Regions from separate parts of the Bradyrhizobium sp. ORS 111 genome, predicted to be linked through region 1. Evidence: predicted binding sites of a transcription regulator. Region 1 holds the regulator's gene; the other holds the start of a gene.
The links. The regulator LexA, encoded in region 1, represses DNA repair genes until DNA is damaged. The targets are predictions, from matches to a motif close to TGTTCNNNNTGTGTTCNG.
Positions count from the first base shown of each region.

Region 2: P6U30_RS24770 (ImuA family protein) is a predicted target of LexA. The motif match lies at 2,513-2,530, and genes of this name have one in related genera.

Region 1 is NZ_CP120701.1:3,865,510-3,877,143, reverse strand. It holds gene arsB (ACR3 family arsenite efflux transporter) at 26-1,081, shown strand; gene arsC (arsenate reductase (glutaredoxin)) at 1,078-1,497, shown strand; gene P6U30_RS18080 (phosphatase PAP2 family protein) at 1,567-2,184, shown strand; gene P6U30_RS18075 (DUF3147 family protein) at 2,181-2,531, shown strand; gene P6U30_RS18070 (DUF3147 family protein) at 2,528-3,001, shown strand; gene P6U30_RS18065 (DUF3309 family protein) at 3,066-3,221, opposite strand; gene P6U30_RS18060 (CsbD family protein) at 3,445-3,645, opposite strand; gene P6U30_RS18055 (DUF1236 domain-containing protein) at 3,796-4,134, shown strand; gene P6U30_RS18050 (formate/nitrite transporter family protein) at 4,366-5,046, opposite strand; gene P6U30_RS18045 (ROK family protein) at 5,468-6,532, shown strand; gene P6U30_RS18040 (HAD family hydrolase) at 7,059-7,685, shown strand; gene glp (gephyrin-like molybdotransferase Glp) at 7,714-8,925, shown strand; gene lexA (transcriptional repressor LexA) at 9,149-9,853, shown strand; gene P6U30_RS18025 (hypothetical protein) at 10,154-10,582, shown strand; gene P6U30_RS18020 (hypothetical protein) at 10,729-10,959, shown strand; gene P6U30_RS18015 (ComEC/Rec2 family competence protein) at 10,956-11,634, opposite strand, start outside.
Region 2 is NZ_CP120701.1:5,335,015-5,346,648, reverse strand. It holds gene P6U30_RS24780 (inorganic phosphate transporter) at 1-457, opposite strand, end outside; gene P6U30_RS24775 (UdgX family uracil-DNA binding protein) at 931-2,346, opposite strand; gene P6U30_RS24770 (ImuA family protein) at 2,603-3,397, shown strand; gene P6U30_RS24765 (Y-family DNA polymerase) at 3,288-5,057, shown strand; gene P6U30_RS24760 (error-prone DNA polymerase) at 5,054-8,689, shown strand; gene P6U30_RS24755 (hypothetical protein) at 9,240-9,527, opposite strand; gene P6U30_RS24750 (CoA transferase) at 9,645-11,036, shown strand; gene P6U30_RS24745 (efflux RND transporter periplasmic adaptor subunit) at 11,187-11,634, shown strand, end outside.

The DNA of each region.
Region 1 (11,634 bases):
ACTCCGCACAAGACGTGGCATCCGCATGAACATGTTCGAACGTTACCTCACCCTCTGGGTCGCGCTTTGCATCATCGCTGGCGTGGCGCTCGGGCACACCATGCCCGGAGTCTTCGGCGCGGTTGCAGCCGCTGAAATTGCCAAGGTCAACCTGCCGGTCGCGGTGCTCATCTGGCTGATGATCGTGCCGATGCTGCTGAAGATCGACTTCGGCTCGCTGGGCCAGGTGCGTGAGCACTGGCGGGGCGTCGGCGTGACGCTGTTCATCAACTGGGCGGTCAAGCCGTTCTCGATGGCGCTGCTCGGCTCGTTCTTCATCGGTCACGTCTTTGCACCATGGCTGCCGGCGGAACAGATACCTTCCTACGTCGCCGGCCTGATCCTGCTTGCCGCTGCTCCCTGTACCGCGATGGTGTTCGTGTGGTCGAATCTCTGTGAAGGCGAGCCTCACTACACGCTCAGCCAGGTCGCGCTGAACGACGTGATCATGGTGTTCCTGTTTGCGCCGTTGGTCGGATTCCTGCTCGGCATGGCGTCGATTACAGTTCCGTGGGAAACGCTGCTGCTGTCGGTCGTGCTGTACATCGTGGTGCCGGTGGCCGTGGCGCAGACATGGCGGCGTGCGTTGCTGCGCGAGGGCGGCGCCGCCTTCGCGCGGACGATGCGAACTCTGCAACCGCTCTCGCTGATCGCACTGCTCGCAACCCTGGTCCTCCTGTTCGGGTTTCAAGGCGAGCAGATCGTCCGACAACCGGTGGTCATCGTCATCCTCGCTGTGCCGATCCTCCTCCAGGTCTACCTGAATGCGGGACTTGCGTACTGGCTGAGCCGGCGTTTCGGCGTCGCCTGGTGCGTGGCGGCCCCGGCGGCCCTGATCGGCGCCAGCAACTTCTTTGAGCTCGCGGTCGCCGCCGCAATCAGCCTGTTTGGCCTTGAGTCCGGTGCCGCGCTGGCGACCGTCGTTGGCGTCCTGGTCGAGGTGCCGGTGATGCTTTCGGTCGTCCGTATCGTCAGGGCGACGAGAGCTTGGTATGAAACTGGAGCCGGCGCGGCCGCGCAGGCCATGGAGGTGCAGCAATGACCGTCACGATCTATCACAATCCGGCCTGCGGCACCTCGCGCAACGCGCTGGCGATGATCCGCCAGAGCGGCACCGAGCCCATCATCATTGAATACCTCAAGGCACCGCCGTCACGCGAGACGCTTCGCGAGCTGATTGACGCGATGGGCATTCCGGTCCGCGCGGTGCTGCGCGAGAAAGGCACGCCATACAAAGAGCTCGGCCTGGACGATCCGAAATGGACCGACGACCAATTGCTCGATTTCATGTTGGCCTACCCCATTCTCATCAATCGACCGATCGTGGTGACGCCGAAGGGCGTACGGTTGTGTCGACCGTCGGAGGCCGTCGTCGAGCTGCTCGAGCATCCGGTCGGACGGTTCGTCAAGGAGGACGGCGAAGTGGTCGAAACGAGGAGAGATAGGAACGATCTCTGAGAGCGGTGCTTGACAAGCATGACCCTTCGTAGCCGCGGATAGCTTTCGGTTCCTCACATGATGCCTCGATTGGCCGGAGTTCGAGAAGATCGCTTCCCGATCACTGTCAAGCCGACCGGGGCAGACGTGGCGATCGCGCGCGCTGTTGCCCGCAATGCCAGGGCCGCTCCGGAAAATATCGCGCGCACCCTGACCTTGGGCGCTGACGAGAAAATGTTGCTGGTACTTGCCTCGGTCGGATGGCTCGCCTCTCGGCGCGGCGGCACAGCGCTGCGTCGAGCTGGCAATCACGCGCTGCTCGTCACAGTCGCAGCTTCCCTCCTGCCGCACGTCATGAAGTCGCTGTTCAACCAAGAGCGCCCTGATCGCGTCATGGTGCTCAGCCACTTGCACGGCGTCCCGCTCTCTGGAAAGCATGATGACGCCTTTCCGTCGGGTCACGCGTTGCATATGGGCGCGTTGGCATCGGCGGCGGGAAGCCTGCCCTGCTGGCCGCGGAGAACGATCCGGGCACTCGCGCTTGGTCTGTCCCTGACGCGCATTGCCATTTTAGCCCATTGGGCGAGCGACGTCGTCGTGGGATTCGCGTTGGGAGCAATTTTGGAGCGGCTCCTGCGGCCGTGGACCGGCTACTCCGCCGAAGGGCCGAACGCACCGCGGCCGACACTCCGGAGGCAGCGAAAGTGAGCGAGTACGTCGTGCGCTTCCTCGTCGGCGGCGCCGCGGTATCCGCCTTCGCGATCCTTGGAGACGTGCTGCGTCCCAAGAGCTTCGCGGGCCTGTTCGGAGCCGCGCCATCGGTCGCGCTCGCGACGCTCGGAATCGCGATCCATCAGCACGGCGCGGACTATGCCGGCCTGCAAAGTTTCTCGATGATGGCTGGCGCGATTGCGCTGGCGGTCTACAGCGTTGCGGTTTGCCAGCTTCTCGTCCGCGCACGGATACGGGCCCTGCCCGCATCGCTGCTGTCGCTCGTGCTGTGGCTGATCGCGGCCTTCGGCCTGTGGACCGTCTTCTCCGGAGCACAGACATGACCGCGATCCGCGTGTCGACCTCATCCCTGAGAGAGAGCCGCTGGTACGAACACCTGGTCCGCTTTGCGCTCGGCGGCGCTGCGACCGTTTTCACCGGCATCGTCAGCAGCCGCTACGGTGCCTCAGTCGGCGGTCTCTTTCTCGCGCTCCCTGCGATCTTCTGCGCCAGCGCCACGCTGATTGAGGCACACGAAATTGGCCGCAAGCGGGACGCAGGTCTTGAGGGCCGGCGGCGCGGGCAGGACGCGGCTGCGCTCGATGCGGCTGGCACTGCCCTCGGGGCGCTCGGCATGCTGGCGTTCGCGGCGGTGTTCTGGGCGTTGGCCGAAAGCAACGTCCCCAGCGCGTTCGCCGCGGCCTCGCTGGCGTGGATTGTGGTCTCAGTTGCGGCTTGGTTCGCGCGCCGCAAGATCCGGTCTGTACGTGGAACAGAGCGATCTATCGGCGGTGCGGCGTCGCGAAGTCACTAGGACGTTGCGGCGCTTGCCGGCGGTCCACCGAACGGACGAGTGCGAGCGTGCAGCAGCCAAATATTCAAATGCGCCCCATGAGGGCTAAAATGACCACGATAATGAGGATCAAGCCAATCCCACCGCCGGGATAGTAGCCCCAGCCAGCGCTGTAAGGCCACGTTGGCAATGCTCCAATCAACAAGAGGATTAAAATGATAACGAGGATTGTGGACAACATCGCGCGCCTCGCGCCGTTGTTTCGGGATAAAAGCTAACGCGGCGAATTGCACACCGGTTCCTGACTTACGACGTCAGGCACCTTGTCGCTCGCGGCGCGGCATGCTTCGCCGCCGGCCAGCCGCGTTTCGCCGCTACCCTTGCAACCGCTTGTAGTCTAACGCCGCAATCGCTGTGACTTCGACATGAAAAGCCGCGAGCCGCGGCGTGGGCGAGCATAGTCGCTAGTGTAGCGACTTGAGCCAGTCATCGACGTCCTTGCGGATCTGATCCTTGGCCATGCCGTAGCGCTGTTGGAGCTTGCCCTCCAGCTGCTCGCGGTGGCCCTCGATCGTGTTGAGGTCGTCGTCAGTAAGCTTGCCCCATTTCTCCCTGGCCGCGCCCTTGAATTGCTTCCAATTGCCTTCGATTCGGTTCCAATCCATGACCATCTCCTGGAAGTGCTGATGGCCGCTCAACAGTCGCAGCCCGCGGACGTTCCTTGGGTGCCTGCTGCGGAGATCGCTCGCGTTCGGAACATTCGCTGTAGAGTGGCGTTCTGGCACCGGCTGCATTTTTGCGGTGAGGAGAACGCCATGAAGAAGATTTTGCTAACGTCCGCGGTCGCGGCGATCGTATCGACGGCCGCCCTGGCTCAGTCAACTGTTGGCACGACGACCGGTACCGGACATGTCGTGCAGATTGAACCGGAGTACCGTACGAGGATCCACACCTACGTTACCGAGCACAGGATCCGCCCGGTTGAAACGCGCGAGAAGATCGTTGTTGGTTCACCCGTGCCGCGCGACGTCGAGCTGGAAGCCGTGCCGCCCGAGTGGGGGCCGTCGCTCACGAAATATCGGTACGTGTACTCCGGCGACCGCGTGATGCTAGTCGATCCCGCGACTCGTACGGTCGTGCAGGAAGTAGAGTGACAAGGGCTCGGCGGGCCGTCGACTTGACTCGGCTCGCCGTCCGCCCGGTTTGAAACGAGACCATCCGAATCCAACCAGATTGTCGTCTGGCGGCAAAGCCGAAATTGTGCTGAGCGCGTGCTGACGTCTGTTACGCAGCGGAGCCGGAGACGCTGCCAGGAGCATTGTCGCTCGTATGGGGGCAAGCGGCCGCAGTCGCCAGAGCTGCCCCCTGCTGGGCAAGGATGTCGCCTACTCCTCCGCTTTATCGAGCTCCGCCGCGACCTGGCCGTAGTTCAACAATGCAACCAATGTCGTCCCGCCGACAATGTTGCCAAGCAGCGTCGGGATGAAAAAATCATAACCGTATTGGCCAAGTGATGCTTGCCCACGCGCCACCAGAAAAGCACACTCAACCGAACCTGCGATGATGTGGGAAAATTCGCCCAGTGCGACCACGTATGTCATGACCACGATGATATGCGCCCGCGATCCCTTCGCCGCTGGCAGAAGCCACATCATCAGTGCGATCAGCCAGCCTGCAAACACGGCGCGAAGGAATGTTGCCGAGAACGAACCTTCGACCGTGCGCCGGCCAAGCTCAAGAAACGCATCAGTGACCTTCGGTTCGAAGATCTCGGTATGCGCGAGACCGTATCCGATGGCCCACGTCCCCGCGATGTTCGAAGCAAGCACCAGTCCCCAAAGCTTGAGCACTTTCACTAGAATTGCGAGAGTGCGACGATGAAGCAGCGGCAGGATCGGCGTCAGCGTGTTCTCTGTGAATAGCTGCTGTCGTCCCAGGACCACGACGAGGAAGCCGACGGTATAGCCGAGCGGCGCGAAAAGTCGCCGTGCTGCCTCGTCGGATATTGCGGCGTGGAATTCTCCCCTGCACCACGAGTGACAGGCCGATCGACAGACCTGCGGCAAGCCCCGATATGAGGATGGCCCACCAGTGGCGCTTCAGTTCCTGCTCGCCCTCCGCCCGGATCGTCTCATGAATTAATGCGGCGCTCGGTCTGCTTTGGGACTCGATCTCCTTCGTCTGCTGAGGCGAGACGCCGTCGAGCTTCGACGCTGCGCTGAATGAGGTTGGCTCGCTCGGCTTTTCCACGCTTGGCGCTCAAGAGGGCTGGTCTTGGAGCTCCAAAGCTTCTGATGACGATCCGTTCCTCTTGCGTGGCCGCGGGGATTCAAGTGGGTCGCGCACGCTCTCCGGATGACTGGAACGCGGCCAGCCAGCGGCCCCGTTCATCCGCAACCAACGCATCCCGCCGTGCCCGACGGAGGAACAGAGGCCCACAGCGCGTGTTGACGGAGGCCACCTTGCACGGCTTGTTCGAGAATCAGGATGGTAGACGAAACGATGACGACCTCCGGCATCGCCACGCACGGCGCCTCGCGCCTGCAATTGGTCGAGATTGATAGCTTCAACATCGAGCTAAAGGACGAAGACGGATTTCTTGGAGACCGCGCCAGCAAGGGTGCTTTCCGGGACATCTTGGATAAATGGCGGAAGCCGCTACGCAAGACCGGCGAAGACCCCTTCGGGGAGGAATCCTCGGAGAACGTCAGCAAGAAGGTACTGGACGCCGTATTGGTCGGCGAGGACACCAAAGCGGCCGCAGTCGTGCAAAGCGTCATTGAGGACTTCGCTCGGGAGCTCGCCTATGTGGCCCGACGCCTCCTCAAGTCGAAGGCCTGGGAGAAGACCGAACGCATCGTCGTGGGCGGTGGTTTCCGCCTCAGCCGACTCGGCGAGCTCGCCATTGCCCGCACCGAAATCATTCTCAAGGCAGAGGGCTTCAAAGTTGAGATGGTTCCGATCCGCCATCACCCGGACGAAGCCGGGTTGATCGGCGCACTGCACCTTGCGCCCTCCTGGATCTTCGATGGCCACGACTCGATTCTGGCCGTCGACATCGGCGGCAGCAATATCCGCTGCGGCGTTGTAGAGACGCGGCGAAAGAAGTCTCCGGACCTTTCCAAGGCGACCGTCTGGAAGTTCGAGCTTTGGCGTGTTGCTCACGACGAGCCGAGCCGCGACGGGGCAGTCAAACATCTGATCAAGATGCTCCAGGGTCTGATCGCCAAAGCGGAGAAGGAGGGATTCGAACTCGCGCCGTTCATAGGCATCTCCTGTCCCGGCGTCATCAAAAGCGATGGCTCTATCGAGAAGGGTGCGCAGAACCTGCCTGGCAATTGGGAGAGCAGCAAGTTCAACCTGCCTGCCAACCTGATCGAAGCCATCCCGCAGATCGGCGAGCAAGATACCGCCATCGTCATGCACAACGACGGCGTGGTGCAGGGATTGTCCGAAATGCCCTTCATGCGGGACGTGAAGCGTTGGGGCGTGTTGACCATCGGGACCGGTCTCGGCAATGCTCGCTTCACCAACCGAAATGGCAAGGGTTAACCGCCGCTCCGCGCGAGATCCCGTAACCAATAACAACACAAGGCGCCGATGGCTCTGGCAGAAGCATGATCCAGTATTCCAGAGGCAGCAGTGATTGATCCGAGAGGCCGCAGCGTACTGGATCCCCCGCATGCGCGGGGGGATGACGGCGGAGAGAGGGGGTGCATCGCGGAGCCTGTCATCGGGCGCGCGTTCGCGCGACCCGTTGGCTCATCGCAATGACGGGGTGAGACATCGGGCGAGGCCTATCCCCAGCGTCGTCCCGGCCGAGTGCGCAATTGCGCAGGGGGCCGGGACCCATTACCCCAAATGTTTATTGTTGCGCGGCGCCGGGCCACGGTCCCATTCATCGCCAAGTGCGGCGGTTATGGGTTCTGGCCTTCGCCAGGACGACATCGTCGATTGCGACGCACCAAATGCAATCCGTCGCTCGCAAGGATGTGACGAAAGCCCGTCACGAGGAGCGCTCCGCGCGGAGATCGAAACCGTTGCCGCCTACCCGCAATTTTCGTACATCGGTCGTGCAATGACCACGCAACTCTCCCCCAATTCCGTCGACGTGCTGCTGTTCGATATCGGCCGCGTCGTGCTCGATATCAGCTTCGACAGGGTGATGGCGCGCTGGGCGGAAGACGCCGGCTGCGCGCCTGCCGATCTCGCCGGACGCTTCGTCGTCGACGACAGCTTCAAGCACCACGAGATCGGCAAGGTCGACGACGCAACGTTTTTCGCGAACCTGCGCCGGTCACTCGGCATCGACCTGACCGATGCGCAGTTCCTCGAGGGCTGGAATGCGATCTTCACCGGCGAAATGCCGGGGATCGCGCCGCTGCTGGCGACGGCCGCGCGGCGGCTGCCGCTCTATGCCTTCTCCAACACCAACCCGGCCCATGTCGCGCATTTCTCGGTCGCCTATGCCGACGTGCTCAGCCATTTCCGCGACGTGTTCCTGTCGTCGGCGATCGGCCTTCGAAAACCGGACGCCGAGGCCTACGATCATGTGGTAAAAGCGATCGGCGTGCCGGCGTCGCGGATCCTGTTCTTCGACGATACGGCGGCCAATATCGAGGGCGCGCGGGCGCGCGGCCTTCGTGCCATCCACGTGACATCGACGGATGACGTGGCAAGGGCACTCGCCGCACTTGGAATATGAAGACCTTGAGATTTGAGGAGCCCTGCCCGTGGCCCTGATGCCGGTTGCCGATGCCCTGTCTGCCGTTCTCGCCGGCGCCGAGCCGCTGCCGGAAGAGACGGTCGCGCTCGATGCCGCCTATCACCGCACGCTGGCACGCGATGTCGCCGCGCGGCGCACGCAGCCGCCGCAGCCGATGTCGGCGATGGACGGCTATGCGGTGCGCGCGGCCGCTGCGTCCGACCTGTCGGCTAGGCTGCGGGTGATCGGCGAAGTCGCGGCCGGGCGGCCGTTCGAGCGCACGGTCGGCGTGGGCGAAGCGGTACGGATCTTCACCGGCGGCGTGATCCCCGACGGCGCTGACGCCGTCATCATCCAGGAAGATACCAGGACTGACGGCGACCACATCACGATCACCGAGGCCGCCGCGAAGGGACGGCACATCCGCCTCGCGGGCGTCGACTTCCGCGAGGGCGATGTGCTCCTTGCGGCCGGCAGCCGCCTCTCCGACCGCGCGCTGTCGCTCGCCGCGGCCATGAACTATCCGGAACTCGCCGTGCGCCGCCGGCCGAAGGTCGCGGTGCTGGCAACCGGCGACGAGCTGGTGATGCCGGGCTGCAGCCCCGGCCCCGGCCAGATCGTCTATTCCAACGGCTACGCGCTGCGGGCGCTGGCCCGCGCCGAGGGCGCAGAGACCGTCGATCTCGGGATCGCTGCCGACACGGTGGCGGCCACCACCTCCGGTATCCGCCGGGCACGGGAGGCGGACGCCGACATCCTGATCACCACCGGCGGCGCCTCCGTCGGCGACCATGATCTCGTCAAGCAGTCGCTGGAGGCCGAGGGCGTCCAGATGGCGTTCTGGCGGATCGCGATGCGGCCGGGCAAGCCAATGATGCACGGCCGATTGGGAACGATGCGGGTGATCGGCCTGCCCGGAAATCCGGTGTCGTCCTATGTCTGCGCCTTCCTGTTTCTGGTGCCGTTGATTCGGGCCCTCAGCGGCCGAAACGTGATTCATCATGTCCGCAAGAGCGCCCTGCTCGGCCATGACCTCGCCGCCAACGATCAGCGCGAGGACTATCTCCGGGCCCGCCTCGAGGAGCGTGGCGACGGCACGTTGATCGCAACACCCGTCAGCCAGCAGGACAGCTCGCTGCTGGGAAATCTCGCTGCGGCACGGGCACTTGTGATCCGTCCGCCGTTCGCACCCGCGGCCGTCCAAGGCGAGGCGTGCGAGATTCTGACACTGCCCGAATGAGACGTTGCCGCCGCGCCGATCAGGCACTGTCGGCTGCATTCACCGGAAATTAAGTGGTTGCGGAACACATATCGAACATATAGTGTCCGTTCATGATTTGTTTCGAGTACTGGTGTCCACGAATGGGAGCGCACTGAGGAGTGTCAGAAGTTTTCGCGCTCCCGATCAGGCTCCCTGAAGGTCTCGGAATCGAACGACGCTATCAACCGGGGGAATACTCGAGATGCTCACGCGCAAACAGTACGAACTTCTGCGTTTCATCAATGAACGTCTGAAAGAGGCCGGCGTCCCGCCCTCCTTCGACGAGATGAAGGATGCGCTCGACCTGCGCTCGAAGTCCGGTATCCACCGCCTCATTACAGCGCTGGAAGAGCGCGGCTTCATCCGCCGCCTGCCGAACCGCGCCCGCGCCATCGAGGTGATCAAGCTTCCCGAGCTGTCGGCCGGCGGCAGCAACGGCCGCCGCGGCTTCACCCCGAGCGTGATCGAGGGCACGCTCGGCAAGCGCAGCAGCACGCCGCCGATCGCCGAGGATGATGGCAACCGTCCGGTCGCCGTCCCCGTGATGGGCCGGATTGCGGCCGGTACGCCGATTGAGGCACTGCAGACGCGCAGCCATACCATCAGCGTGCCACCGGACATGCTCGGCGCCGGCGAGCATTATGCCCTGGAGGTGCGTGGCGACTCCATGGTCGACGCCGGCATCCTCGACGGCGATATGGCGCTGATCCAGCGCAACGACACCGCCAATACCGGCGACATTGTGGTGGCGCTGATCGACGAGGAGGAAGCGACGCTAAAGCGTTTCCGGCGCCGCGGCGCATCGATCGCGCTCGAGCCGGCCAACACCGCCTATGAAGTGCGCATCCTGCCGCCAAACCGCGTGCGAATCCAGGGCAAGCTGATCGGGCTCTATCGCAAATACTGACCGCGCCCCTGGTCCAGGCGCGACCGCGTGCAGCGCGTCGTGCGTATGTGCAGTCGCACATCCATTGCGAGGGAACGAGCAGCGCGCAACGCCGTTGCTTCATGGACTGCGCTGCGTGAGTGCCTCCGGCGCGTCCTGATACCACCGGGACGGTGTAGCGTGTTTGTGATCGGAGGCTCGCGCGGCCAGTCGTACAATCGCCCAGAAACGGGAAGAACCTCGTTTGCTGTCGTCCACTCTGGTAGAGGCCCACGCCTCAGGAGAGGCACGGGTCGCTATCTCGAAATGAGGAGCCATCCGATGTGTGACTATAGTCTGCACGCCGTGGCATCGCGCCCCGCCATTGTCGGAGAGACGCTGATCACCACGACATTCCGCGGCACGTCAACCCGCGGCTTTGCTTCGGAGAGCGATCCGACTGTCGCGGTCTGCATGCTGCCCGGCACCGAGCTCGCGTTCGTCGAGAACGTCCGCTACGACAGCCGCTGGATCTGGACCAAGACAATCGGCTTCCGCGTCGGCGTGTTCAACGAAGTCGAGCCCGACGTGCCCGATCGTCATCATGATGCGGTCGAATTCCCCGACGGCAGCCACGTGCTGGTGACCCAGCTCGTCGAAGGACAACGCGTCACCGTGCTGCAGCTACCTGCCCTCCACCCGCCCGTCGTCGAGAAGCCGAAGGCGGTCGAGCGGCGGCCCTCTGCATTCGCGTCGCTGTTTTTGGGTTGAGCGCATCATGGCCGCTGGATGAATTGTCCGGCGGCGGTGACCTAAGCGATTTCGAGCGACCCCGGACTTAAGGCTCCGGGGCGCATCGGGGATTTGCGTTAGACCGCGCCTTGGCGCATCATCGGACACGGACAAGGACGTGCTCGGTGGTCGACAAGGTCACATGGCAAAGGGCTGGACGCGTCACGGAGCCGGGCCGCTACATGTTCCGGTTCGGCTGGCTGACGGTGACGGCCGACGACCTGAAGGTCTGGCAGCAATTTCCCGAAGCGACGTTCACCCTCGTCAGAAAGCCAAACGCGAACCCGGACTCGGACGAGTACCATCTCGGCGCCTTTGACCTGCCGACCACCACTCCTCTGCCCGATCAGCCTTAGTCGTCGCCTTGCAGATCAGCCTCTGCCGGGGTCGCGTCGACCGCCGGGCGCGGCGCGCGGCCGGGTACGCGCAGCGTGGCCTCGTCCTCGGTATCGCCGGGAACCGCCGGCGACCACGGCCGGTCGATCCCGCCGGGCCTGACCGCATCGACGGCAAAGCCGCCGCCGGTGCGGCGCAGCATCAGGGCGCCGTGGCGCCGCAGCCGCTCGGCATCGATCACGGAGGCCGCGCAGCCCTGCGGCACCGGACGGGCCGTCAGAATCAGCGCCGCCCGCTCGCAATCGTCGACCAGCGCCTCGGGCCGCATCGCCAACGAAACCAGCATGCCTCCGGTCCCCTCAGCCACGCAGCCGCTCTCGTCGCAGGAGACCCCGTCCGCGAGCGAGGGATCGGCGGCCGTCCGCGCATCGGCATCCGCCGCCAGCCATTCCTTCACCAGAAAGGCATCCTTGCCGCTTCGCATCAGATGCAGCCGCCCGTCGCCGCCGCGGACCGCGACATTGCGGCCGTCGGCGGAGACCAGGACGTCCGGCTGCGGCACCCGCAGCGCCCAGATCAGCGCCACCGCAAGCAGGGCCGCGCCCGACCAGCGCAGCGGCGTCCGAAGCAGGCCGAGCAGGACGAGGCCGGCGCTCGCCACGATCAGCGGCCCGGTGCCGAACGCGGCCATCCGC
Region 2 (11,634 bases), 1.5 Mb from region 1:
TCAATAGCGCGAACACCATCGCAAAGCCCGCGCTGCTGCCGACCTGGAGGATCAGCTCGACCGGAAGCAGCGAGACGATGCCGAACGCGACCGCGCCGCTGGAGAGCAGCACGCCGAACAGGTTGAACAGGCCCGACCACACCACGGCGACATGCGCCGGCAGCGAGCGGGTGTAGATCACGGTCGCGACCGCATTGGCGGTGTCGTGGAAGCCGTTGACGAATTCGAAGCCGAGCGCGATCAGGAGCGCAACGAACAGCAGGATGTAGGGCAGGAACGAAGTGACGCGCGTGCCGGTGGCATCGACGTCGGCATAGATGCTGTAGCCAACGAACAGCAGCGCAGCCGCAACCACGCCCAAATAAATGACGCCGGTCAGAGGATGAAAGCCCTTGTCGAGATCCGGACCTTTCTTCAGGGCGGGTTCGATCGAACCGGGTAACGCCATATCGCTCATGATAATCTCCTGTCCCAATGCCGCCGATTTTGATCCATGCATATGACAGGCAATTGAAATCCGGCCCGGGCGCCGGCCGGCAATCGCGTGGCGAGGTCACACGGGCCGTGAAGATTTCAGGTGCGGCAATCTTCAGTTACGAGCGTCACCGATTGCGGACGCTGCCGCGGATTGCGCGTTCCGGAACAACAAATCGCTAGGGCACGCGGGACGGATCAGGCAACTCGTGGGGCGAGCCAATTCGGCGGGCGGCGGACTGCCGGGTAGAGGTCGCGCGCCGCGCGGTTGGGGCTAGTCGAACCGCGCAGCGCGCTGGCCTCAGGGTACGTCATGGCGTGAACATGACGCCCAATGCCTGTTGAGCCTGTGACGCTATCATGGATCAATTAAAGGTTGTAGTTTTTTCTCGGCCTGTTTCTGATTTTTCACAGCAAAGTGTGAATATCGGGGAACGAAGTTGTTCCATGGCCGCATCACGCCGCATGAGCCGCGCGGCGCAGCAAGCTGGCCGCGATTTTCAAATCGTCGACAAAGCGTTGATATTCCTTCGCCTTGGCCTCCTCATCGGGCAGCCGCAGCAGATAGGAGGGATGCACCGTGACCAGCACCTTGGTTCCATCATGGTCGATCAGGCGGCCGCGGTTCTTGTTGATCGGCGTGATCTTGCCGAGCACGCCCTGTGCGGCGGTCGCGCCGAGCGCCACCACCAGCTCCGGTTTGATGGCCGCCAGCTCACGCTCGTACCATTGACGGCAGGCGCGGATTTCCGGCGTGCTCGGCTTCTGGTGCAGGCGGATCTTGCCGCGCGGCACGAATTTGAAATGCTTCACCGCGTTGGTGATGTAGACCTTGGTGCGGCCGATGCCGGCCTCTTCCAGCGCGCGATCGAGCATCAATCCGGCCGGACCGACGAACGGCTTGCCGGCGAGATCTTCCTTGTCGCCGGGCTGCTCGCCGACCAACATCAAGGTTGCGCTTTGCGGTCCCTGGCCGAACACGGTCTGGGTCGCATCCTTCCACAGCGGGCAGGCGCGGCAATCGGCGGCCTCGGCGCGTAGCGTTGCGATAGTGTCGTGGGCGTGCTTGCGGGCCATCGGCGTGTCCTGCGGTTTCTGCGGCGCCTGCGGCTTCGCCGCCTTGCTTGCGATGAAGGCGCCGCTCGTCATTCGCATCGCGTCTTCGAGCAATGGTCTAATGATCGAGTCCTCGGGCAGGTTCCTCCAATAGGCCTGCGGCGCCTCCGTCACTTTCAACCGTGCCGGATTGAAGAGGCTGCTGTAGTGACGCCGCCAGGTCTCCTCGAGCCGGTCCTCGGATGGCACTTCGGATTTGTCGATGCCTGACGTGATCGAGATCGCATGCCCATCCCAATGCGCGCAGACGTCGGGGGTCAGGATCGACCACGGCATGTCGGAAAAGCGGCTGGCGAAGAAGGGCGCGGCGAGCTCGACGATGTGATGCTCCGGCTCGAACCAGGCGACGTAATGCGCCTTCTCGCGGCCGATTTCGCGGAAGCGGACCTGCGCGATCATCCTGTCCATCTCGCGATAGACCGCGCGAGCCATCGCATTGGCTTTGGCGATGTCGGGGTCATCAGCCAGATCGTGGTGGCCGCGCAGCCGCCACAGCAGGCGATAGAGCAGGGCGAAGCGTTCGCCGCTTTGATGCAGGATCGCGGCCCGTGCCAGCTCGACAAATGTAGCGGGGACGTTGAACGTCGCATGCGGCGCATCGGGCAGGTCGTTCGCGCCAGATGGCGAAAACAGTTCGGCCTCGCCGCGCACTGTCCACGTGACATCAGATGGCTTCACGTCATTCAGTGCCAGTCGTCGCGCGGCCTTGCGCCAGCCTTCGAAATCGGTGTCGCTGTCGAGCATGATGATGTGCATGCGATCTGCTCCGTTTCAGTCTCACTGTCATTCGGGCCCGCGCGTCCGGTGACACCGGAGAGAGGCTGCCGCGGTCGCGCCGATGCCTGTGAATCCCCTTGATTCCGCTCGTGAATCAGGGAGCCCACCAATCCGATTGACTCTGCCGGCCCTGTTAGCTTTATATTAGAACATATCATGAACAAATGAGCCAGACCCTGGTTCTCTGTTCAGACCAGTGACGGCTTCAAATTTTGCTTGGAAGGAGCGGCGCACCATGAACGGCGCACGCATGAGCACGCTTGCGTCTCTGCGCGGCAGCATCGCGCGCATCGAGGCGCCTGACGATGTGCAGATACCGAACCGCATCGCGCTCGGCCATGCGGGCGCGGATGCGATGCTGCGCGGCGGACTTGCGCCTGCAGCGCTGCATGAAGTGTTCGCGGCTGGCCATCAGGGCGGGGCCGCGACCGGCTTCATCGCGGGGCTCGCCGGACGGATGTCACCGCGCAAGCCGCTGGTCTGGGTGCGGCAGGATTTTTCCGATCTTGAAAGCGGCGCGCTGTCGATGAGCGGGCTTGCCGAGCTCGGCCTCGATCCGCGCCTGCTCGTCATGGTGCGCGCCGCCGATGTCGATGCCGCGTTGCGCACCACGGCCGACGCGCTCGCCTGCGATGCGCTGGGCGCGGTCGTGCTGGAGGTCTGGGGCAATGTGCGCCAGCTCGATCTCGTCGCCAGCCGCAAATTGACCTTGGCCGCGCAGGCCTCCGGGGTCACCGCGCTGGTGCTGCGGATCGCGGCGACCCCGATCCCCTCGACCGCCGAGACGCGCTGGATCGTGCGCGCGGCGCATTCGCCGCCCGGCACCGCCGCCAGCGCCTGGGGCGCGCCGCGCTTCGAGGCCGAACTCGTGCGCAATCGTCATGGCCCGGTCGGGCGATGGATCATGGAATGGAAATGTGATGAGTGCCAATTCAGTGAACCGTCGGCGTATCCTCAGCCTGTGGCTGCCACGCCTGCCCATCGACCGCATCAAGCGGAAACTCGTGCAGCACGACGTCTCGCAAGCTGAGGCTCGGGAGGTGGTCGGGCTCCCTCTCCCGCTTGCGGGGGAGGGTTGGGGTGGGGGTCTTGCCACGAGCGACGCTCTTCGTAGGGAGAGAGCCCCCACCCGGATCGCATCTGACGATGCGATCCGGCCTCCCCCGCAAGCGGGAGAGGCGAAGAAAGGATCTCGCTCTCTACTGGAACTCCCCAGCGTCGTGGTCGCAAAGGATCACAACGCGATCCTGCTCCACGCCATCGACGAGGCCGCGGTGCGCGCCGGGCTGTCGATCGGGCTGCCGCTCGCCAATGCCCGCGCGATCTGTCCGGAGCTCACCGTCTACGACGCCGATCCCGCCGCCGATCTGAAGACGCTGAACGACATCGCCGACTGGTGCGACCGCTTCACGCCGCTGGTGGCGCTGGATCCGCCCTACGGTCTGTTCCTCGACATCACCGGCTGCGCGCATCTGTTCGGCGGCGAGCGCGCGCTGCTGCAGATCGCGACCAACGCGCTGAGCCGCCGCGGCTTTGCCGTCAGCGCTGCCATCGCCGGCACCTCGATCGCGGCGCGCACGCTGACGCGGCATGCCTCGGGACGGATCACAGCCGATGGCGAGGAGGCCGAGTCGGTCGGTCCATTGCCGGTGTCCGCGCTTGGCGCCGATGCCGCAATCACGACCGGTCTGCGCCGCGCCGGCCTGAAGACCATCGGCGATGTCGCCGCGCGCGCGCCGCATGAAATCTCGGCGCGGTTCGGCGCCGCGTTCACCACGCTGCTCAGTCATGCGCTGGGGCAGGGCGATGCCCCGATCAGCCCGCGCAAGCCGCTGCCGGATTACATCGTGGAGAAGCGTTTCCCCGAGCCTGTTGCAACCGACACTGTGATCGCGCTGACGCTGCAAAACCTCGCCCGGATGCTGGTCGCGGCGATGGACAAGCAGGGCAAGGGCGCGCGGCAATTGGAGGCGAGCTTCTTCCGCACCGATGGCGCGGTGCGTTCGATCGTGGTCGAGACCGGGCGTCCGGTGACGCGGCCCGAAATGATCGACCGCCTGTTCCGCGAGCGGCTCGATGCGCTCAACGATCCCCTTGATCCCGGTTTCGGCTTCGATCTCATTCGTCTGGCCGCCGGTCGCACCGAGCTCGTGGTGCAGCAGCAGCGCGATCTCGACGCCACCGTCCACGACAATGACGAGGTCTCCGCACTGATCGACCGCATCGCCGCTCGCATCGGCGGCAAACGCGTCGTCGTGCATCTGCCGCTGGAGAGCCACATCCCCGAACGATCAGCGCTCGCGGTGCCGGCGCAGCATCATCTGGCCGCCGCGAGCGCGGCCGCCTGGCCGGAGCGCGTCGCGGGCGAGCCGCCGCTGCGCCCCTTGCGGCTGTTCGAGCGGCCCGAGCCGATCAAGGTGCCGTTCGCGACCGTGCCCGACGGCCCTCCGCATCAGTTCACCTGGCGCCGCGCGCGGCACGAGGTGGTGCGGGTCGAAGGTCCCGAGCGCATCGCGATGGAATGGTGGAAGCAGGACGGCGGGTCGCTGACCCGCGATTACTTCCGCGTCGAGGATGCCGAGGGCCAGCGCTTCTGGATCTTCCGCGACGGCCTCTATGAGAGCGAGCTGAGGGACGAAGAGGGCAAGCCTGTTCCCGCCACCTGGTATGTGCACGGGCTGTTCGCATGAAAGCGCCCGTGCCCGACTATGCCGAGATCGGCATCACCAGCAATTTCTCCTTCCTGCGCGGCGGCTCCGATCCGCGCGCTTATGTCCATCAGGCGAGCGACTTGCGGATTCCCGTGATCGGCATCGCCGATCACAACACGCTGGCCGGCGTGGTGCGCGCCTGGAAGGAGCTCGACAATGCCGAGGTCAAGCATCCGCCCCAGCTTCTGATCGGCGCCCGCATCGTCTTCATCGACGGCACGCCCGACATCCTGGTCTATCCGCGCGACCGCGCCGCCTACGGCCGGCTGTGCCAGCTCTTGACCCGCGGCAAGCGCGGCGACGACGACAGAGCGTTTTCAAGCGAAGTGGACACCGGTTCGCGTGAAGAAAACGCGTCAAAACAAGAAATCGTGCGTATTGAAAAAGGCGAGTGTCATCTGAAACTGTCCGACCTGCTCGACTTCGCGGAAGGCCAGCTCCTGGTGCTGGCGCTGCCGCATCGCTTTGATCCGGCGCGGACGCTCGATCTGCTCGCGCGGCTGAAGGAGAGTGCAGCCGACGGGGTCTGGCTCGCCGCAAGCCTGCTCTATCGTGGTGACGACAAGCGCCGCCTCGCGCGGTTGCATGGGCTTGCCACTGAGGCCGATGTGCCGCTCCTCGCGACCAACGAGGTGCTTTATCATCATCCGGCGCGTCGCCCCTTGCAGGACGTGCTCACTTGCATCCGCGAGAAGACCACGATCGAGGCGGTCGGCCGCCGGCTCGAAGCCAATGCCGAGCGCCATCTCAAGCCGGCGCATGAGATGGTGCGACTGTTCCGCGATCTGCCCGACGCGATCGCGGAAACCATGCGCTTTGCGAAACGCATCACCTTCTCGCTCGACCAGCTCAAGTACCAGTACCCGGACGAGCCGGTGCCGCCCGGCAAGACCGCGCAGCAGCACCTGGAGGATCTGACCTGGGCCGGCGTCGACAAATATTTCAACGACGAGATCGACGACAAACTCCGCGCCACCCTGAACAAGGAGCTCGCGCTGATCGCCGAGCTGAAATACGCGCATTACTTCCTCACCGTGCACGACATCGTGCACTATGCGCGCAGCCAGGGCATCTTATGCCAGGGGCGGGGCTCGGCGGCGAACTCGGCGGTCTGCTACGTGCTCGGCATCACCTCGGTCGATCCGACCAAGGTCGATCTCTTGTTCGAGCGCTTCATCTCCAAGGAGCGGCTGGAGCCGCCTGACATCGACGTCGATTTCGAGCATTCGCGGCGCGAGGAGGTGATGCAATATGTCTACCGCCGCTACGGCCGCCACCGCGCGGCAATCATCGCCACCGTCATTCATTATCGCCCGCGCAGCGCGATCCGCGATGTCGGCAAGGCGCTCGGGCTGACCGAGGACGTCACCGCGGCGCTCGCCGACACCGTGTGGGGGAGCTGGGGCAAGGGCCTCAACGACATGCAGGTGCGGCAGGCCGGGCTCGATCCGAAAAATGCGATGATCAACCTCGCGGTCGAGCTCGCCACCGAGCTGATCGAGTTTCCCCGTCATCTCTCGCAGCATGTCGGCGGCTATGTCCTGACCCAAGATCGGCTCGACACCTATGTGCCGATCGGCAACGCCGCGATGGACGATCGCACCTTCATCGAATGGGACAAGGATGACGTCGATGCGCTCAGCATGATGAAGGTCGACGTGCTGGCGCTGGGCATGCTGACCTGCATCCGCAAATGCTTCGACCTGATCGAGAAGCACAAGGGCGAGCGCTGGGAGCTCGCCACCGTCCCGCAGGACGACAAAAAAGTCTATGACATGCTGTGCCGCGGGGAATCGCTCGGCGTGTTCCAGGTCGAAAGCCGCGCTCAGATGAACATGCTGCCGCGCCTGAAGCCACGAAAGTTCTATGACCTCGTGATCGAGGTCGCGATCGTGCGCCCGGGGCCGATCCAGGGCGACATGGTGCATCCCTATCTGCGCCGGCGAAACAAGCAGGAGCAGGAAAGCTATCCATCACCGTCCCCCGAGCACGGCCCGCCGGACGAACTCTACAATGTCCTGCACAAGACGCTCGGCGTGCCGCTGTTCCAGGAGCAGGCGATGCGGATTGCAATCGAGGCGGCAAAATTCACCTCCGAGGAGGCCAATGGTCTGCGCCGCTCGATGGCGACCTTCCGCAACCTCGGCACCATCGGCAAATACGAGGACAAGCTGATCGGCAACATGGTCGCGCGCGGCTACTCGCCGGACTTCGCCCGAAGCTGCTTCGATCAGATCAAGGGCTTCGGCTCTTACGGCTTCCCGGAAAGCCACGCCGCGAGCTTCGCCCAGCTCGTCTACATCTCGTCGTGGCTGAAGCACCATCATCCCGACGCGTTCTGCTGCGGCCTGCTCAACTCGCAGCCGATGGGCTTTTACGCGCCGGCGCAGATCGTCGGCGACGCCCGCAAGAACGGCATCACGGTGCGCGAGGTCGATGTCTCCTACAGCTTTGCGCAGAACACGCTGGAAGAGGGAGACGGGAAATATTGCGCGGTGCGGCTCGGCTTCCGCCAGATCGACGGCTTTCACTGGCTGGATGAGGATGAGGAGAGGCTGAAGCGCGATCAGGCGCTGCGGCGCCAACACAACGCAAATGTGCAGGAGTCAGGGAGGCACGAACGGATGGGCTCTCTCCCCCCTTGCGGGGGAGAGTTGGAGAGAGGGGTAAGCCACGACCAGCGCCCGTGCGGTTTACCCCTCTCCCTAACTTCGAGAGCGAGCTTCGCTCGCCTCGGACCCCGCAAGGGGGGAGGGAACCCGTCCACCTCCCGTGCGGCCTTGAGCAAAGTGGAGCCAGACTGGGCCGATCGCATCGTCGCCGCGCGCAACCGCCGGCCCTTCACCTCGCTGGAGGACTTCGCCCGCGACACCGGCCTGCCGAAGCGGGCGCTGATCCTGCTGGCGGATGCCGATGCGTTTCGCTCGCTCGGGCTCGATCGCCGCGCGGCGTTGTGGGCGGTGCGACGGTTACCCGACGACGTGCCATTGCCGCTGTTCGAAGCGGCCACAGCGCGCGAGCAACCGGATGAAAACGCAAAGCCGTTGCCGGAGATGCCGCGCCCCGAGCAGGTGGTCGCCGATTATCAAACCATCCGCCTGTCGCTGAAGGGCCATCCGATGGAGTTCCTGCGCGAGATGTTCACGAAGGAGCGCGTCGTCGCCTGTCATACGATCAACCAGAGCAACGATCGCCGCCGCGTCCGCTGCGCCGGCGTGGTGCTGGTGCGGCAGCGGCCGGGCAGCGCCAAAGGCGTCGTGTTCATGACGCTGGAGGACGAGACCGGCATCGCCAACATCGTGGTGTGGCCGAAGGTGATGGAGCAGTACCGGAAAGAGGTGATGGGCGCGCGGCTGATCCTGGTCGAGGGCTATATCCAGAGCAGCCCGGAAGGGGTGACCCATCTGGTGGCGCAGCGCATGATCGACCGCTCCCACGATCTGATCGGTCTCGCCAACGAATCCCTCAGCCGCAAGCACCCGGTGCCTGCGGGACCCGCGCTGGTCGAGCCACTCAACGACGATCGTCGCGATCACGCCGATACGCCGGCGCAAAAAATCCGCCATCCGCGCAACGTCCGCATCCTGCCGCCGTCGCGCGATTTTCATTGAAGCAGTTGGAGGAATCGTAGGACGGATCAGCCGATCCACCAATGTCCTTGCTATGCGTGAAAAGGTTCGCGCGTCAGGTGAGCACGTTCTTCAGACTCCCTCCTCCCTCATGTCCGCCGAAGCCTTAGCGAAGGCGGATGCGGGGGAGGGTTGGGGAGAGGGGTGGCCCGGGGCGAGATGATCGATGTGGACATCGTGCTCGCAACTTGCGTTCGCTTGCCGTCATGTCGCGAGAACGCGAACGTATGACTCACAAGCGGCGCCACATCCTCGCCGTCGTCCCGGCGGAGGCCGGGACCCATAACCCCGAATGCATGTTGTCATGCACCGCTGGAACGACGAGTCCCGTTCAAACCACAAGTCGCGGCGTATGGGTCCCGGCCCCCGTGCGCAATTGCGCACTAGGCCGGGACGACGCGGTGGAGCGAGCCGCGGCCTCTCGGTTCAAGCATCGGCGTCTCTGGAATACTGGATCACCCGCCTTCGCGGGTGATGACACCGGCCGCTTGCTTCGCGTCGCGATCGCTTCTCGCAATTGGCGACGAAGCAGCTACTCCACCGCAGCCCCCACCGGCGGGCCGCCCGGCGGGCGATGCAGGAAAGTGATCGATGCGTAGGCGCCGACCCAGGAGCCGGCCGCGGCAAAGGCGACATAGACCCAGTTCTCGGTGTAGCTGATCACGGCGTAGGACGAGAGCAGATACCAGATGCTGCTCCAGCTCGCCGCCGGCACACGTTTGCGTGCAACGACCGCCGAGGTGAACATGACATAGACCGCGTCGGTGGCCGCGGTTGCAAGAAAAACGCCGCCGGCGGTGAGGGGATCGATGGCAGCCATTGCAACTCCTGTTCCGGTCGGGCGGAGCCCCTTGAAAAGTCGAACGAGACGGGCCAAACCGGCACCGCCTTTCTGTCATCATGCTCGTGCATATATCGATCGGAAAGAGGGATGCGCATGCAGGACGTGAGCGACATCGTTGCCGAGATCTGGACCAGGGCCGGCGGCGTGTCGTCTGCGTTAGCTTACATGAAGCTGACAGGTGCGGAGCCGCAATTGCCGTCGTCGTTCCGCGTCGGCGCGGCCGCGCAGGCCTCGATCGCCGCGGCAGGCCTGGCGGCTGCCGAGATCTGGCGCGCGCGCAGCGGCGAGACGCAGGATGTCGCGGTCGATATGCGCCACGCCATGGTCGAATGCCGCAGCGAACGCTACCTTCGTGTCGACGGCAAGCCGCCGCCACCAGCCTGGGACAAGATCGCCGGCGTCTATCGTGTCGGGGACAACCGCTTCGTCCGCCTCCATACCAATTTCCCCCATCACCGCGACGCCGTCTGCCGGGTACTGAACTGCAACGCGGAACGCGACGATGTCCAGGCCGCGCTGATGCAGTGGGACGGCGAGGCGTTCGAGACCGCGGCCTACGCCGCCGGTGGCGTCGTCGCGCTGATGCGCACGCATGACGAATGGTCGGCGACGCCGCCCGCGAAAGCGCTGGCGACATTGCCGCTGATCTCGATCGAGAAGATCGGCGACGCTGCGCCGAAGCCGTGGCCCGCGGGCGACCGGCCGCTGGCCGGCATCCGCGTCCTCGATCTCTCGCGCGTGATTGCGGGGCCGGTCGCCGGGCGGACCCTTGCCGCGCATGGCGCCGACGTGCTCCTGATCTCGGGTCCAGATCTTCCGGCGATCCCGTGGCTCACCATCGATACCGGCCGCGGCAAGCTTTCGAGCTTCGTCGAATTGAGGAGCGAGCAGGGGCGGCGCGTGCTGCGTGATCTCGTCGCGCAGGCCGACATCTTCTCGCAAGGCTATCGTCCGCAGGCGATTGCGCGTCTTGGTTTCTCGCCGGAGGAGGCTGCGCGGATCAACCCCGGCATCGTCTATGTGACGCTCTCGGCCTACGGCCACGCCGGTCCGTGGGCGGAGCGCCGGGGCTTCGATTCATTGGTGCAGACCACGACCGGCTTCAATCATGCCGAAGGCCAGGCCGCCGGGATCGACGGGCCGAAGGAGCTGCCGGCGCAGATGCTCGACCACGCCACCGGATATTTCATGGCGTTCGGCGCCATGATGGCAAAGGCTCGGCAGGCGCGCGAGGGTGGGAGCTGGCACGTCCGGGTATCGCTGGCGCAGACCGGGCGCTGGCTGTGGAATCTCGGCCGGGTCGCTGATGGCCTCGCCACTGAGGATCTGAAGGCCGATGCGGTAACACCCTATATCGAGCAGCTTCCGTCCGGTTTTGGCACGCTAAGTTCGGTGAGGCACGCTGCTGTGCTGTCGAAAACGCCGGCCCGCTGGTCACGTCCGGCCATGCCGCTCGGCAGCCATTCCCCGGAGTTTCCCGGATGAAGCATTCAGGCGTTGTTCAGGCTATTCAATCTTTAACCGCGGCCGCTGCCGAACCGCGATTTTTAGGTTGTTTGCAACATCAAATCGGCACTATTAGCGCACCGCTGGGGCCGTCCCGCCGGAAGCTGAAACGATCGACCCCCGGACCGCATGCTTAAAGATTTTACCAAACGAATGCAGAGCTTTAGCCGCCCTTCGCTGGTGACGGCGGTGGTAGTGCTGGCGCTCGCCGGCGCCGCGGCCTATGGCTACACGCATCTTGGCGCAGAGAAGCCGACGCCGTCGGAGGTCTCAAGCCAGTCGCGCAAGGCGGGCTCGCGCTACACTCCGACCGCGGCCGAATGGGCCAGCCTGACCTTCCAGACGGTGACAGAACACACCTTCCGCTCCGAGCTTGTCACCGAGGGCAAGATCGGAATCGATGAAGACCGCTCCACCCCGGTCTACTCGCCCTATACCGGCCGCGTGACGCGGCTCCTGGTGCGGCCGGGCGAGAGCGTGACCAAGGGGCAGCCGCTGTTCGTGATCGAAGCGGCCGACACCGTGCAGGCACAGAACGACTATGTCGCGGCGATGACCGGCCTCAACAAGGCGCAAT